3 regions of the Flintibacter sp. P01028 genome follow, and region 2 is predicted to be linked to each of the others. Evidence: predicted binding sites of a transcription regulator. Region 2 holds the regulator's gene; each other region holds the start of a gene.

Region 1 (4,252 bases), on a different contig from region 2:
GGGTGAGCCTTCTCCACCTCATCAAAAAGGATGACGGAGTAGGGCTTTCTCCTCACCGCCTCCGTGAGCTGGCCGCCCTCCTCATAGCCCACATATCCCGGAGGGGCGCCGATGAGCCGGGACACGGAGAATTTCTCCATATATTCGCTCATGTCGATGCGCACCAGGTTCTTTTCGCTGTCGAACAGGGCTTCGGCCAGAGTTTTGGCCAGCTCGGTCTTACCTACGCCGGTAGGGCCCAGGAACAGGAAGGAGCCGATGGGCTTGCTGGGGTCGGCGATCCCGGCCCGGCTGCGCAGGATAGCCTCGGATACCAACCTCACTGCCTCGTCCTGTCCTACCACCCGCTGGTGGAGGATATCCTCCAGGTGGAGCAGCTTGTCCCGCTCCCCCTCCATCAGCCGGGCCACCGGGATGCCGGTCCAGCGTTCAATGATGCGGGCGATTTCCTCCTCGGTGACCTTGTCCCGCAGGAGAGAGCGGGCCTTGCCCTCGTTGGCGATGCTCTCCTCCGCCTCCAGGGCTTTCTTCAGCTCCGGGATGCGGCCATATTGCAGCTCGGCGGCTTTCTCCAGGTCGTACTCCCGCTGGGCTTTCTCCAGGGCGGCGTTGGCCGCCTCCAGCTCCTCCCGCAGCTTCTGTACCTTGCCGATGGCCCCCTTCTCGTTGTCCCACTGGGCTTTCTTGGCCTTGAACTCTTCCCGCATATCGGACAGTTCCCTCTGAATCTCAGCCAGATGCTCCTGGGACAGCTTGTCGGTCTCCTTCTTCAGGGCGGCCTCCTCAATCTCGTGCTGGATGATCTTCCGCTGGATGATGTCCAGTTCAGTGGGCATGGAGTCCATCTCGGTGCGGATCATGGCACAGGCCTCGTCCACCAAGTCGATGGCCTTGTCCGGCAGGAAGCGGTCGGTGATATAGCGGTTGGACAGGGTTGCGGCGGCAATGATAGCCCCGTCCGTGATTTTGACCCCGTGGTACACCTCATACCGCTCCTTGAGTCCCCGGAGAATGGCGATAGCGTCCTCTACTGTGGGCTCGTTAACCATCACGGGCTGGAACCGACGTTCCAGGGCGGCGTCTTTCTCGATATACTGCCGGTACTCGTTGAGAGTGGTGGCGCCGATGCAGTGGAGCTCGCCACGGGCCAGCATGGGTTTGAGCAGGTTGCCTGCATCCATACTGCCCTCAGTCTTGCCAGCGCCCACAATAGTGTGCAGCTCGTCAATGAAGAGGATGATGCGGCCCTCGGACTTTTTGACCTCGTTGAGGACGGCCTTCAGCCGCTCCTCGAACTCCCCCCGGTACTTGGCCCCGGCCACAAGGGAGCCCATGTCCAGGGAGAAGATCGTCTTGTCCTTCAGGGAACCGGGCACATCTCCCTTGACAATCCGTTGAGCCAGACCTTCAGCGATGGCGGTCTTGCCCACGCCGGGCTCGCCAATGAGCACAGGGTTGTTCTTGCTCTTACGGGAAAGGATGCGGATGACATTCCGGATTTCATCGTCCCGGCCGATGACCGGGTCCAGCTTGTTCTGGCGGGCACGCTCCACCAAGTCGGTGCCGTATTTCTTCAGGGCGTTATAGGTATCCTCCGGGTTGTCCGAGGTCACCCGTTGGTTGCCGCGGACGCTGGCCAGAGCCTGCATCACCTTCTCCCTGTCCACATGGTAGGTGCGGAATAACTCCTTTAAGGCACTGTCAGGCTGTGCCAGCAGACCGAGGAAGATGTGTTCCACTGAGATGTACTCGTCCTTCATGGCCTGGGCCTCTTGCTCCGCGCCGCGGAGGGCCCTGTCCACATCCTGGGACACATAGACCTTGTCCGCTTCCCGGCCGGACCCGGACACTTTAGGCAGTTTCTGGACCTCACCCTTCACTGCCGCCTCAAAGCTGGGAACAGTCATGCCCATAGCGGCGAGCAGCTGGGGAATGAACCCCTCGTTGTCACTGACCAGGGCCAGCAACAGGTGGGGCTGCTCGATCTGCTGATTGCCGTATTCCTGGGAGATGTCCCTGGCCCCCTGGATGGCGGCCAGGGATTTTTGAGTAAATCGATCCATATTCATGAAAAGAAACCTCCTTTAACTTTGGTTTCAAGATTGTCATAAATTAGCACTTGACTGAATTGTTTGCTAAAACAAAAATACACCAACCTGAGATATTTTGCAAGAAAAAATTTGACGCTCGCTGGCTGGCGTATACACCGGCACCCCCAAAAAAGGGCAGGCTCTGAAGCCTGCCCTTCCTTCTGGTCACTGAATGGCGATCCTTCTGCTTTGAGGCTGTATCTCAGCCATCTTAGGCAGAATCAACGTCAACACTCCGTTCTCATAGGAGGCTCGGATAGCGTCCTCCTGAATGCCAGAGGCATCAAAGGAGCGGACAAAAGAGCCGACCCGGCGCTCCCGGCACAGGTATTGGCCCTGGTCGTCCCGCTTCTCCTGCTTTTCCTCGTGCTGGGCAGAGATGGTCAGGACGCCTTCCTTCAGCTCCAAATGGATATCCTCCTTTTGGAAGCCAGGCAGTTCAGCTTCCAAAAGGAAGTGGTCACCCTCATCCCGGATATCGGTCCGAAAGGCGGTGGGCTGGCGGTTTGCGGGAGGGAAGAAGCTGCGCTCCAGGTCATCAAAAATCGTGTCTAGACCGCCGTGATAGCGGCCAAAGGGGATCATACTGTACATCATAAGAAACTCCTTTCTGAGGTGGGGGTCCGATCTCAGCGGCCCTTCCTGCCTCACTTAACTTTGGTCCTAGTATATCGTCCAAATGTGAACAGTTCTTGCACACTTTGTGTATAAATTGTAAATATTAGCACTCTTATTATTTGAGTGCTAATATTGGAGTGTTGTACCAACCAAAAAAGTGTGCTACAATATTTATATTCTTTCCCAGAGGAAAAAATTTATCAATGACCGGGAGGATGAATCATGAAAGTATTGATCTTAGGGCCGAAGGCACGCTATGAGGCCTATATGCCGGAGTTTGTTGCACAGCTGCCCTTTGAAACGGCCTACTGTTCTCTGGACCAGTCCCCACAACAGGCGGCGCGGGAAAACGCTGATGCCCAGATCCTGTTCACCGACCCCATCGTGGACGTGACGGGAGAACTGATGGACCTGATGCCCGGTCTGAAACTGATTCAATCGGAGGGGGTGGCCTACAACCGGATTGATCTGGAGGCGGCCAGGGCCAGGAACATTTTTGTGTGCAACAATAAAGGCTGCAACGCCGCTTCAGTGGCGGAGCATACGGTGATGCTCATGCTCATGGCTCTACGTCACGGTATTACTGGCCACAACGCCCTTCGGGAAGGCCGTCAACGCGAGATGAAGGAGGCGGTCATGGCCTCCAACTCTCCGGAGTTGGGTCTATCCACTGTGGGCTTGGTAGGGCTGGGGGACATCGGTACCGCCACAGCCAGGCTGCTGGCTCCCTTCGGCTGCAAGATGTACTACTACACCGCCCACCGCCGTCTACCCCAGGTAGAGGAAGAGCTGAACGTGGAATATCTCCCACTGGAGGAGCTGGTGTCCCGGTGCGACATTGTATCTCTCCATTGTGCAGTTACCCCGGAGACCACTCATATGGTGGACAAGGCTCTGCTAGACAAGTTCAAGCCGGGAGCCATTTTAGTGAACACCTCTCGTGGCCTGTTGGTGGACAGCCTGGCCGTCCGGCAGGCCCTCATCGACGGCCGACTGGGTGCCATCGCTATGGATGTCTTTGAACCGGAGCCCACTCCCGCTGACCACCCCCTGGTGGACCTCCCTCCAGAGGTCGCGGATCGGGCCATCTACTCGCCCCATCTGGGCGGCAATACCGGCGGCTCCTTCCACCGGGCCCACACCAATATGTGGACCTCGGCCCAGCTGGTGCTGGAGGGGAAGCGGCCCAATTTTATCGTCAATGGGCTGTGAGAAAAAAGAAAAGAGGACCCGGTACACCACTGTACCGGGTCCTTTTTTGTTGAGAGGGAAAGCTTAACTGTGGGCATGAGCCAGCTTGGGAGCCACTTCAGGCTGGGGCGCTCTGGGCGCGGGGGACTCCTGATGAGTCAGGCCCTTGGCGTTGGCCAGCATCAGCTTGATGCGGTTCTCCTGGTTGATCTTGGTGGCGCCTGGGTCGTAGTCGATGGCCACCACGTTGGAGTAGGGGTACTCGTCCTTCAGCTTGCGGATCATACCCTTGCCCACGATGTGGTTGGGCAGGCAGCCAAAGGGCTGGGTACACACGATATTATTGGTGCCGG
Region 2 (4,252 bases):
CCATCAGGACCTTAGACAAATCGCTTCCGCTCAGTCCGGCGTCAGACAGAGCCTGCTTCACAGGGCCGCTGGTGGCTTCCACCAGGTGAGCGGTCAGTTGGTCGAACTTGGCCCGAGTCAGGGTCAGGTCCAAGTGCTTGGGGCCGGTGGCATCAGCGGTGATATAGGGCAGGTTGATGCTGGTAGAAGTGACACCGGACAGCTCGATCTTGGCCTTCTCAGCAGCCTCCTTCAAGCGCTGCATGGCCACCTTGTCGCCGGTCAGGTCCACACCCTCAGTTTTCTTAAACTCCGCGGCCATCCAGTCCATGACGCACTTGTCGAAGTCGTCGCCGCCCAAGCGGTTGTTACCAGCGGTAGCCAGCACCTCGATGACGCCGTCGTCGATATCCAGGATGGATACGTCGAAGGTGCCACCGCCCAGGTCATACACCATGACCTTCTGGGCGGTCTCCTTGTCTACGCCGTAGGCCAGAGCAGCGGCGGTGGGCTCGTTGATAATCCGCTTCACGTCCAGGCCGGCGATCTTACCAGCATCCTTAGTGGCCTGGCGCTGGGCATCGGTGAAGTAGGCGGGGACTGTGATGACGGCCTCGGTGACTGTTGTGCCCAGATAGGCCTCGGCGTCCGCCTTCAGCTTCTGCAGAATCATGGCGCTGATCTCCTGGGGGGTATACTTCTTGCCATCGATGTTCACCTTGTAGTCGGAGCCCATCTCACGCTTGATGGAGATGACGGTCCGGTCGGGGTTCGTGATGGCCTGGCGCTTGGCCACCTGACCCACCATACGCTCGCCGTCCTTGGAAAAAGCCACCACAGAGGGGGTGGTGCGGTTGCCTTCGGCGTTGGGGATGACGACAGCGTCGCCGCCCTCCATGACCGCTACACAGCTGTTGGTCGTACCTAAATCGATACCGATGATCTTAGACATAATTCATTCCTCCTAAATATATGACATTCATGTTTACAAAGTTAAAATAGGAACAGCGGCCCGATGGCGTAGAGTGCGGCGCACCAGGCCAGCAGGCCCCCAGCGAGCAGCAGGGTATAGGATACAGCATCACAGGTTTTCGCTTTACAGCACTGCTTGCAGGGCTGATTTCTTTTCACTGTTTTCCTCCTTTAATCCCATCGGCTTTTGAAAATAAGCCGCACACCTCGGTTCCGTTCCCCTAATTGGCCACCTGCACCATGGCGAAGCGGATGACCTTCTCGCCGCACTGGAAGCCGGCCTGGAACACGGCGGCCACTACGTTCTCGCCCAAGCTCTCATCCTCCACGTGCATAACGGCGTTATGGAGATTCGGATCAAAGGGCTGGCCCAGGGCGGGAATCTCAGTGATGCCCAGCTTGGAAAGGATCTCCTTCAGCTGGTTCATCGTCATCTCCACCCCTTTTTTGTAGGCTTCGTCGGCGGTGTCCTGCTTCAAGGCCCGCTCCAGGTTATCATAGACGGGAAGAAACGCGGCGGCGGTATCCGCCTTGGCGTCGTTCCAGATGGACTCCTTCTCCTTGGCGGTCCGCTTTCGGTAGTTGTCGTACTCCGCGGCCAGGCGGAGAAAGCGGTCGTCGAGGGGTGCGGTCCCCTCTCCGGAGGGCTCCTCCTTGGGTGCCTCCCCTGATTTCTGGTCCTCCTGGGCGGCCTCGCCGGCCTCCTGGGGCCCCCCTTTCTCCTCCTGTTCCGTGCGAACAGCCTCTTCCTCAGGCTCCACAGCCTCTTCCTTCCGAATATCCTCCTGACACTGCTCAGGCTGGGCCTGCTTCTTTTTATTTTTATCGCTCACGATGCGGCGCTCCTTTCCTGCTTATGGCTCCTGTGTATCTGTTTTCTCTGCCGGGGGTAACTCTCCCTTGCCGAACATCCGGGTCAGGCTGTCGGCAAAATAGGACAGGCGGGCGGTGACCTTGGCGTAGTCCATCCGGGTGGGTCCAACCACTCCGATGACGCCCTTCATATTTTCTCCAATGTCGTAGCTGGCCATGACCACACTGGTGTCCTTCAGCGCGTCACTGACATTTTCCGGCCCGATCAGGATGTTCATGTTCTGGCCGCCGGTCATTGTCACAGGCAGCCGGGCCACATCCTTCTCCTCGGCCAGATAGTTCATCAGAGGTTTAGCCTTGTCCAGGCTTCGGTATTCCGGGTGTTCCAGCAAGTGAGTGATTCCGGTAGTTCGGACCTTTTGGCTGCTCTGTTCCGACAGGATCTCCACCGCGAAGTCCACCACCAGGGCAATCAGCTCAAAGGCGCCTGGAGCGGTGCGGGTCTCCATCTTGTCCAAGGTCTGTTCCATCTCCTCCTGGGTCAGTCCCACGAAGGAACTGTTCAGAACCGCGGAGAGCAGTTGGAGCTGGGTGTCAGAAACCTCCTCAGGGATATGGATGAGTTTATTTTTAACGATGGAGTTGTCCGTCATGACCACGGCGATAAAGGCGTTTTCTTCCACTTTCAGCAGGTCATAGCGTTTGACGGTGATCCGCTCCGCGGGGGCGGCCATGGTAAATACAGGATAGTCGCTGAACTGGGATAGGACCTTTCCCGCCCGGTCGATCACTCGATCCAGCTCCTCCATCTTCAGGTTCAGCGCCTCGTTGATACGCTGAGTCTCCTGCATGGTCAGCTGCTGATGACCCATCAACTCATTGACATACAGCCGGTAGCCCGCGGCGGAGGGTACCCGTCCGGCGGAGGTATGGGGCTGCTCCAAAAGGCCCATATCAGTCAAATCAGCCATCTCGTTCCGGATGGTGGCACTGGACACATCCAGTCCGGCCCGCTCCGCTACCATTTTCGACCCCACAGGCTCGGCGGTGGCGATATAGGTTTCAATGATGGCCCGAAGAATCCGTCTTTTTCTATCCGTCAGCTCCATGTTTCCCCCCCCTGTTCCTTTTATCTCGGCATGCGCTTCCGGCCGTTCCGGCTCAAGACAGCTCCGCTCCGCGGACCCTTCGTCTTATATCCTCATGCCGGCCTGCTTGCGCTTTGATCATTTCGTTAGCACTCAATACTCCTGAGTGCTAAAGATAATGTACCACCGGGGGGCAGAATTGTCAATAGGCACTTTATGAATTTGTTGTAAACAAATGAATCCCGCCAATTTTTTGCATCTTCTATCTTTTGCTGCTAAGAGCTCCGGCTCTTGACAAATGTTTCTAATGTATTACACTAGATATGAGGTGATTTTATGGGAATCGAAAAAAAGAATTACAGCTTTCGTTTTCATGAGGACATGGTAGAACGCCTCCGCGCCCAGGCCCAGCTGGAGAACCGCTCGCTCTCCAACCTGGTGGAAACGATTCTGCTCCAATATCTCTCCACCTTAGAGGAGAAAACAACATGACCGTCTGTCCATAGACAGGCGGTCATGTTTCTTTTTTATAGGGTAAACACCTGGCCGGTATACAGTCCCTGACAGCCGGGACCGAAGTATTCCGTCAGCCGCTCCAGGGCTGGCTGTCCGGTGCAGTGGCCGGTCAGGATTCGCTCCACCCCCAGGGCCTTCAGCGCGTCAGCCACCGACTGTACATACTCCGGCGAGCAGTTCATGCCAGTCCCCCCCTTGGCATACATATGCAGTCCGCCCACCACGGCGTGCACCCGCTTTCCGGGCAGCTGGTCCAACACGCCCCGCACGATGTTGACGATGCCCCCATGGCTGCAGGAGTTGAAGACCACCAGTCCCCGCTCCCCCTCCAGCACCAGGGACTGCTCGTGGCTGAAATCGTCCGGGAAAAAGTCATCCTCCCCTCGCTTGCAGACCAGGTTAGACGCCTTTCCCATAAAGGCCGGGTCCTTTGGACCGTCGGGCAGCAGCCACCCGCCCTCCAGCAGCTCCATAGGTCCCGGTACTGGGACAAGCCGCTCTCTGGCCCCCTCCCAGATATCCCGGTGGACGCCAATAAATTTGGGTCCCTCCTCTGTCATGGAGAAGTAGGGCCCTCCGGCCTGGGGGCGGACATAGACCTTGGCTCTCTGGTTGAGCTGGAAGAACCGGCGCAGGCCGTCGGCGTGGTCATAGTGGCCGTGGGACAGCACCCCCAGGTCCACATCCGCCAGGTCCACCCCAAGCTTCTGGGCGTTGTCGGCAAACCGTCCTGAGGCGCCCCCATCCAGCAGCAGCCTCTTCCCCCGATATTCGATATACAGGGACAGGCCGTGCTCCGGCACCAGACCGCATCCCTCCTGGGCAGTATTTTCCATTAATACGGCAACTTTCATGTCCTGTTCCTCCTTATTCCAGTGCTCCAG
Region 3 (4,252 bases), on a different contig from region 2:
ATTGTATTGGGATCGCTGTATGATTTCCAGAATCCACAGCAAGTAAAATTTTGTCCCCGGTTTTCGATGAAGCCTACCACATCCCTGAGGGGATAACCTAGAAATACACCAATCTCATGGGGAAAATCCGATTGGGCCGACAGGCGCTCCGCCAGCTGGTCCAACATTTGCTCTGTCCCGCTCCCCCTGTACCCCATCCCCACCAGAAAACCGCGGCGATCCGTCGCTCCTAGGGACTGCTCTAGCTGGCTGCCGCGGTACACATACACCAAGGCGGAGCCGGCCTCTCTCCGCTCCAGCAGTATACGGACAGACAGGCCGAGGACCTCCAGGCGCTGGTCCCAAAACCGCACCTTCTTCCGCACGTTCTCTAAGTCCTCCGCCGTAATACAGAACAGGCTGCCCGGCTTCAGGCCCGCCAGAGTAGGGGCGCACTGTCTAACTAGCATTTCTTCAAATGTCCGATCCATGGGGCGTCTCCTTTCACAGGCAACTCGATAGTAGTTTTCCCCCGAACGGGTCAGATATCCGCTCGGAGGAATCTGTAAGGGAAAGCGGGGAGGGATCTAAATAAGCAGAACAGCGGGGTCCAGTCCTACCAGGCAGCCAGCTTTCTGCCCAGCTCCCGGCACTTCTCCTGGGCACTTGCATCAGGAGTCTCGTTGGCAATCAATCCATTTTCGTCGTAGAGATTGGCGCCATGCTCGTCACACCGCTTGCACCAATCCCGCATCCACTGTCCATCACCCCAACCATAAGATCCAAACAGGGCAATTCTCTTACCGTTCAGGAAGCTTTCTATCCCAGAGAACATGGGATCAAATTCCATCTCCTCCAACACCTCAGCCCCCATAGCGGGACAGCCAAAGGCCACTACGTTGAACTCAGAGAGACGGGCGGTGGAAAAATCGGCCGGCCCCATCAGCGTCACCTCAGCTCCGGCCTCTTTTGCCCCTTCCGCAATACAGTTGGCCATGACCTCTGTGTTCCCGGTGCCGCTCCAATAGACGATTGCTAATTTGTTCATACTTATGCTCGCTCCTTTACTTGAGGCATTCAGACAATGGTTTGTTCTCCACAGTTAGATATAACTAACCTTCGTTTAAAAAATAAGGCCCGTCTGTTTCGAGGTTAGTATATACTAACTACTCGCAAAGAATAACATAGTACATCTGATCTGTCAATCCCCTTTTCTGAAAAATCTACTTCTCCACAGAACTGTTGACGACACGCTGAAAAATGACCATATTAGCCATGCATCCTTCTCCGCTCATAGAGCGTTTCTGTTTTGAGCAGAAGTTAGTTCTTTCTAATTTGTTGCTAAATCTCTTACGCATTTTTTGAAATACAAACAAATAGGAGAGGATTTTATGGTAAAAATCATACTGGGAATCGAAGTATGGCCCGCTCTATGTATGAGGCCCATATTAATGAGGCCAACTGTAAGGCCTGCCCCATCAAAAACCATCGGAAAGGCCTGACAGATGTCATCGTCGAGGAGCCCCTGAATGATGATACCCTTTGGAATGCTGTGGCGCATGCTGGGTACCGCCTGCTGTCTATGCAGAGCGAGCCATATCAAAAAAGGGGGTGTTTTCGCAAAAGTCGCCAGCCACTGTCTTCCAACTTTTTCCGAGTCTGCCCTAGGCCCTTGCCCAGCAATTCCCAATTTAAATATTTTTCTCCGGCCATATGCGGAAGCAGATCTGTCCATCCCCCTCCGGTCCCTCCATTCTCGAATATTATATGAACGAATTGTATTTCTTTTATGAATTTTAGCACTCACCTCTTGACAGTGCTAAAGTTGGGATTATAATGGGCTTGAACCTTGAGAGAGGGGGCACATGATCCCCTCCCAAAAAGTTCCTCCAGCTCTCTCCAAGGGCCGAGCAAAGTATTCGTTATTTGAATGGAGGAATGAATTATGTCTAACAACAAGTATTTGGCCGAGCGTCTGTTTGATGACTTTTGGGGGGATGGATTTCCCACCGCTCCGATGTGGACTGGTCACGACCCTCTGTATGGCAAGCACGTTAAGAATCTGATGAAGACCGACGTACGGGAAACAGAGAATTCCTATGAGTTGGACATCGATCTGCCTGGCTTCCAGAAAGAGGAAATGACTGTGGAACTTCGAGACGGCTATCTGTCCATCCGTGCCGCAAAGGGACTTGACAAGGAGGAAAAGGACAAAAAAGGCACTTATATTCGTCAGGAGCGTTATACCGGCGCATGCAGCCGCAGCTTCTACGTTGGTGATGTGGAGCCTGAGGAGGTGTCCGCTAAGTATGAAGACGGTATCCTGAAGCTGACGCTGCCCAAGAAGGAAACAAAGGAGCTCCCCCAGCACAACCGGATTGCGATTCAGTGATTCGCGCGCTTCTTAAACTTCCATTTTTCTCTTGTACCTCTCAATACAATATCTAAAAACCCTCTGCCCATTTTCAAATGGGCAGAGGGTTTTTAGATTATGAAAAAGAACACAAGGCTTTCCTCTGGCAGAATCCGCTTTTCGTCCTTTTTTCCAAAAAGGACATATGAAATGGACAATCAAACCTTAATCTGGAATGTTAAGATATATGACGGCACAGGGGGACAGCCGATTGCCGGATGCCCCCCTCCGTTTCCGGCCACTCTCTGCCTGCCCGTTCCGCACTATTCAAAGATGGCCCGGGACAACTGCAACGGCTGTTCGCAGCGGTTGTCGATATCCATTCCATTATCAGAGAAAACTCTGCCCTGGAAATCCGGTGCGATCTCCGTGGGAACCTTGTCCAGTTGCGCCGCAGTCCCGTTATTCCGGAACAGGTTGTATGGATTGGGAAAACTCACTTCGCCACCGCCATCGCTTTCATAATTTGTAACAGGCCGGAAGATCTATTTCTTCACTGCCGATTCTCTGGCGAACCTTTTTGGAGAGAAACAGTAAAGGAACGCTCCATGCGTTCCTCAGCACGTTAAGAAAAACTGGTCTGTATGCCATTGGCGAGATCGGGCTTTGTCCCTCCGCGCAGGGATGCCGCCGGGCTGCTTTCCCAGGTGGTCTCTGACTGCTGCGAGAGGATGAGCCTCCTCATCACTTCACCTTGAGTTCATCCAGTGGAACACAGTCTTTGGGGACAACCGGCTCATCGTCTCGCTCATTGGCCGACTCATCCACTACTCCCATATCATGATCTTCTCTGGAGAGAGCTACCGCTTCATCCAGTCTACGAGCCGTCAGACGAGTGGCGCGTGGTAAGAGCACACTGTAGGATAAGATCGCCAGTAACTGCGCATTGCAAGGCTTGTGTTCCAATATTCTGCCTGCTAATTGTTCCAGATGGGACCGGCCTTCCTCCCATATGACGTTGCCTGCTGTGCGGATGTTTCTTTCTACAGCTTTCCAATTTGTCCGATACCTCTTTGCTACATCCGGATATACCCATTTTGTTACCAGCATCAGACGGTCCGGATGTTCCGCGCACAACTGTACTGCATAGGCAGTATAGAAGAAGCCTGTATAGTTGGCGGTGACACCAAGACGGTATAGCAGTTCATAGATCTCCATGACCTTCCTCCTCTGCAATGTCTTCCTCTGGTGGGTACGGAACTTTTTTAATCACTTCCGGGCAGTCTTTCTCTATCCCGTCTACAATTTTATCAATGGTATCTGCGGTTGGATTACCTTGTTCCGTGCGATACAGATAAAGATTGGACAGTGATATGTCAAAATCTAATGCTATTTCAGTATAAGTTTTTCCTGTGATTTCCTGATATGCTTGCAGGAGTTCAGAAATATAGCGTCTGACTCTTTTCGCCACAAAAATCTCTCCTCTCGATAATTATGGCAGAAATAGACGCTATGTGACAACTTATATATCGGAATTTTTATCCTCCGGCCATCTTCTTGAAAACGTGGAATTACTACTGAAGTACAAGAAGGGGATCTTCTCTGACCTGATGTTCCCATCCCGGAGCAAGCCGGAGCAGCCCATCGATCCGGGCTATGCGCGAAAGAGGCTCCAGATCATCCTGGAGAGCGCTGGGTGCAAGGGGGCAGATTCTTCCCTGTCTGTGGTAAAATTGTGTTCAAACGAAAAATCACCGCCGATTTGGCGGTGATTTTTCTTAAAAATGGTGGACCTGATCGGATTCGAACCGACGACCCCTACAATGCGAATGTAGTGCGCTCCCAACTGCGCTACAGGCCCATACTCAAATCTGGTCTTCACTATCTGTACAATTGATAGCAGGCTCCTTCTGGAACTAT

Evidence for each region. Region 2 encodes HrcA, which represses chaperone genes, less so after heat shock. Its sites were predicted from a motif close to TGTTAGCACTCNNNNNNNNNGAGTGCTAACA; they were not measured.
Region 1: the regulator HrcA is predicted to act here: its motif matches at 2,111-2,141, upstream of clpB (ATP-dependent chaperone ClpB).
Region 3: the regulator HrcA is predicted to act here: its motif matches at 1,774-1,804, upstream of ACEVJK_RS02195 (Hsp20/alpha crystallin family protein).

What each region holds. Positions count from the first base shown of each region.
Region 1 covers NZ_JBHEVC010000001.1:530,712-534,963, reverse strand. Annotated here, with positions in the region: gene clpB (ATP-dependent chaperone ClpB) at 1-2,069, opposite strand, end outside; gene ACEVJK_RS02590 (Hsp20/alpha crystallin family protein) at 2,256-2,687, opposite strand; gene ACEVJK_RS02585 (2-hydroxyacid dehydrogenase) at 2,931-3,920, shown strand; gene ACEVJK_RS02580 (2-hydroxyacyl-CoA dehydratase) at 3,984-4,252, opposite strand, start outside.
Region 2 covers NZ_JBHEVC010000004.1:21,743-25,994, forward strand. Annotated here, with positions in the region: gene dnaK (molecular chaperone DnaK) at 1-931, opposite strand, end outside; gene ACEVJK_RS08810 (hypothetical protein) at 973-1,110, opposite strand; gene grpE (nucleotide exchange factor GrpE) at 1,173-1,784, opposite strand; gene hrcA (heat-inducible transcriptional repressor HrcA) at 1,806-2,873, opposite strand; gene ACEVJK_RS08825 (hypothetical protein) at 3,189-3,344, shown strand; gene ACEVJK_RS08830 (MBL fold metallo-hydrolase) at 3,380-4,222, opposite strand; gene ACEVJK_RS08835 (MATE family efflux transporter) at 4,236-4,252, opposite strand, start outside.
Region 3 covers NZ_JBHEVC010000001.1:443,974-448,225, forward strand. Annotated here, with positions in the region: gene ACEVJK_RS02185 (DUF3793 family protein) at 1-470, opposite strand, end outside; gene ACEVJK_RS02190 (flavodoxin) at 596-1,027, opposite strand; gene ACEVJK_RS02195 (Hsp20/alpha crystallin family protein) at 1,925-2,371, shown strand; gene ACEVJK_RS02200 (hypothetical protein) at 2,656-2,832, opposite strand; gene ACEVJK_RS02205 (hypothetical protein) at 3,143-3,241, shown strand; partial or broken gene ACEVJK_RS02210 (sporulation initiation factor Spo0A C-terminal domain-containing protein) at 3,314-3,550, opposite strand; gene ACEVJK_RS02215 (hypothetical protein) at 3,537-3,803, opposite strand; tRNA gene ACEVJK_RS02220 (tRNA-Ala) at 4,118-4,193, opposite strand.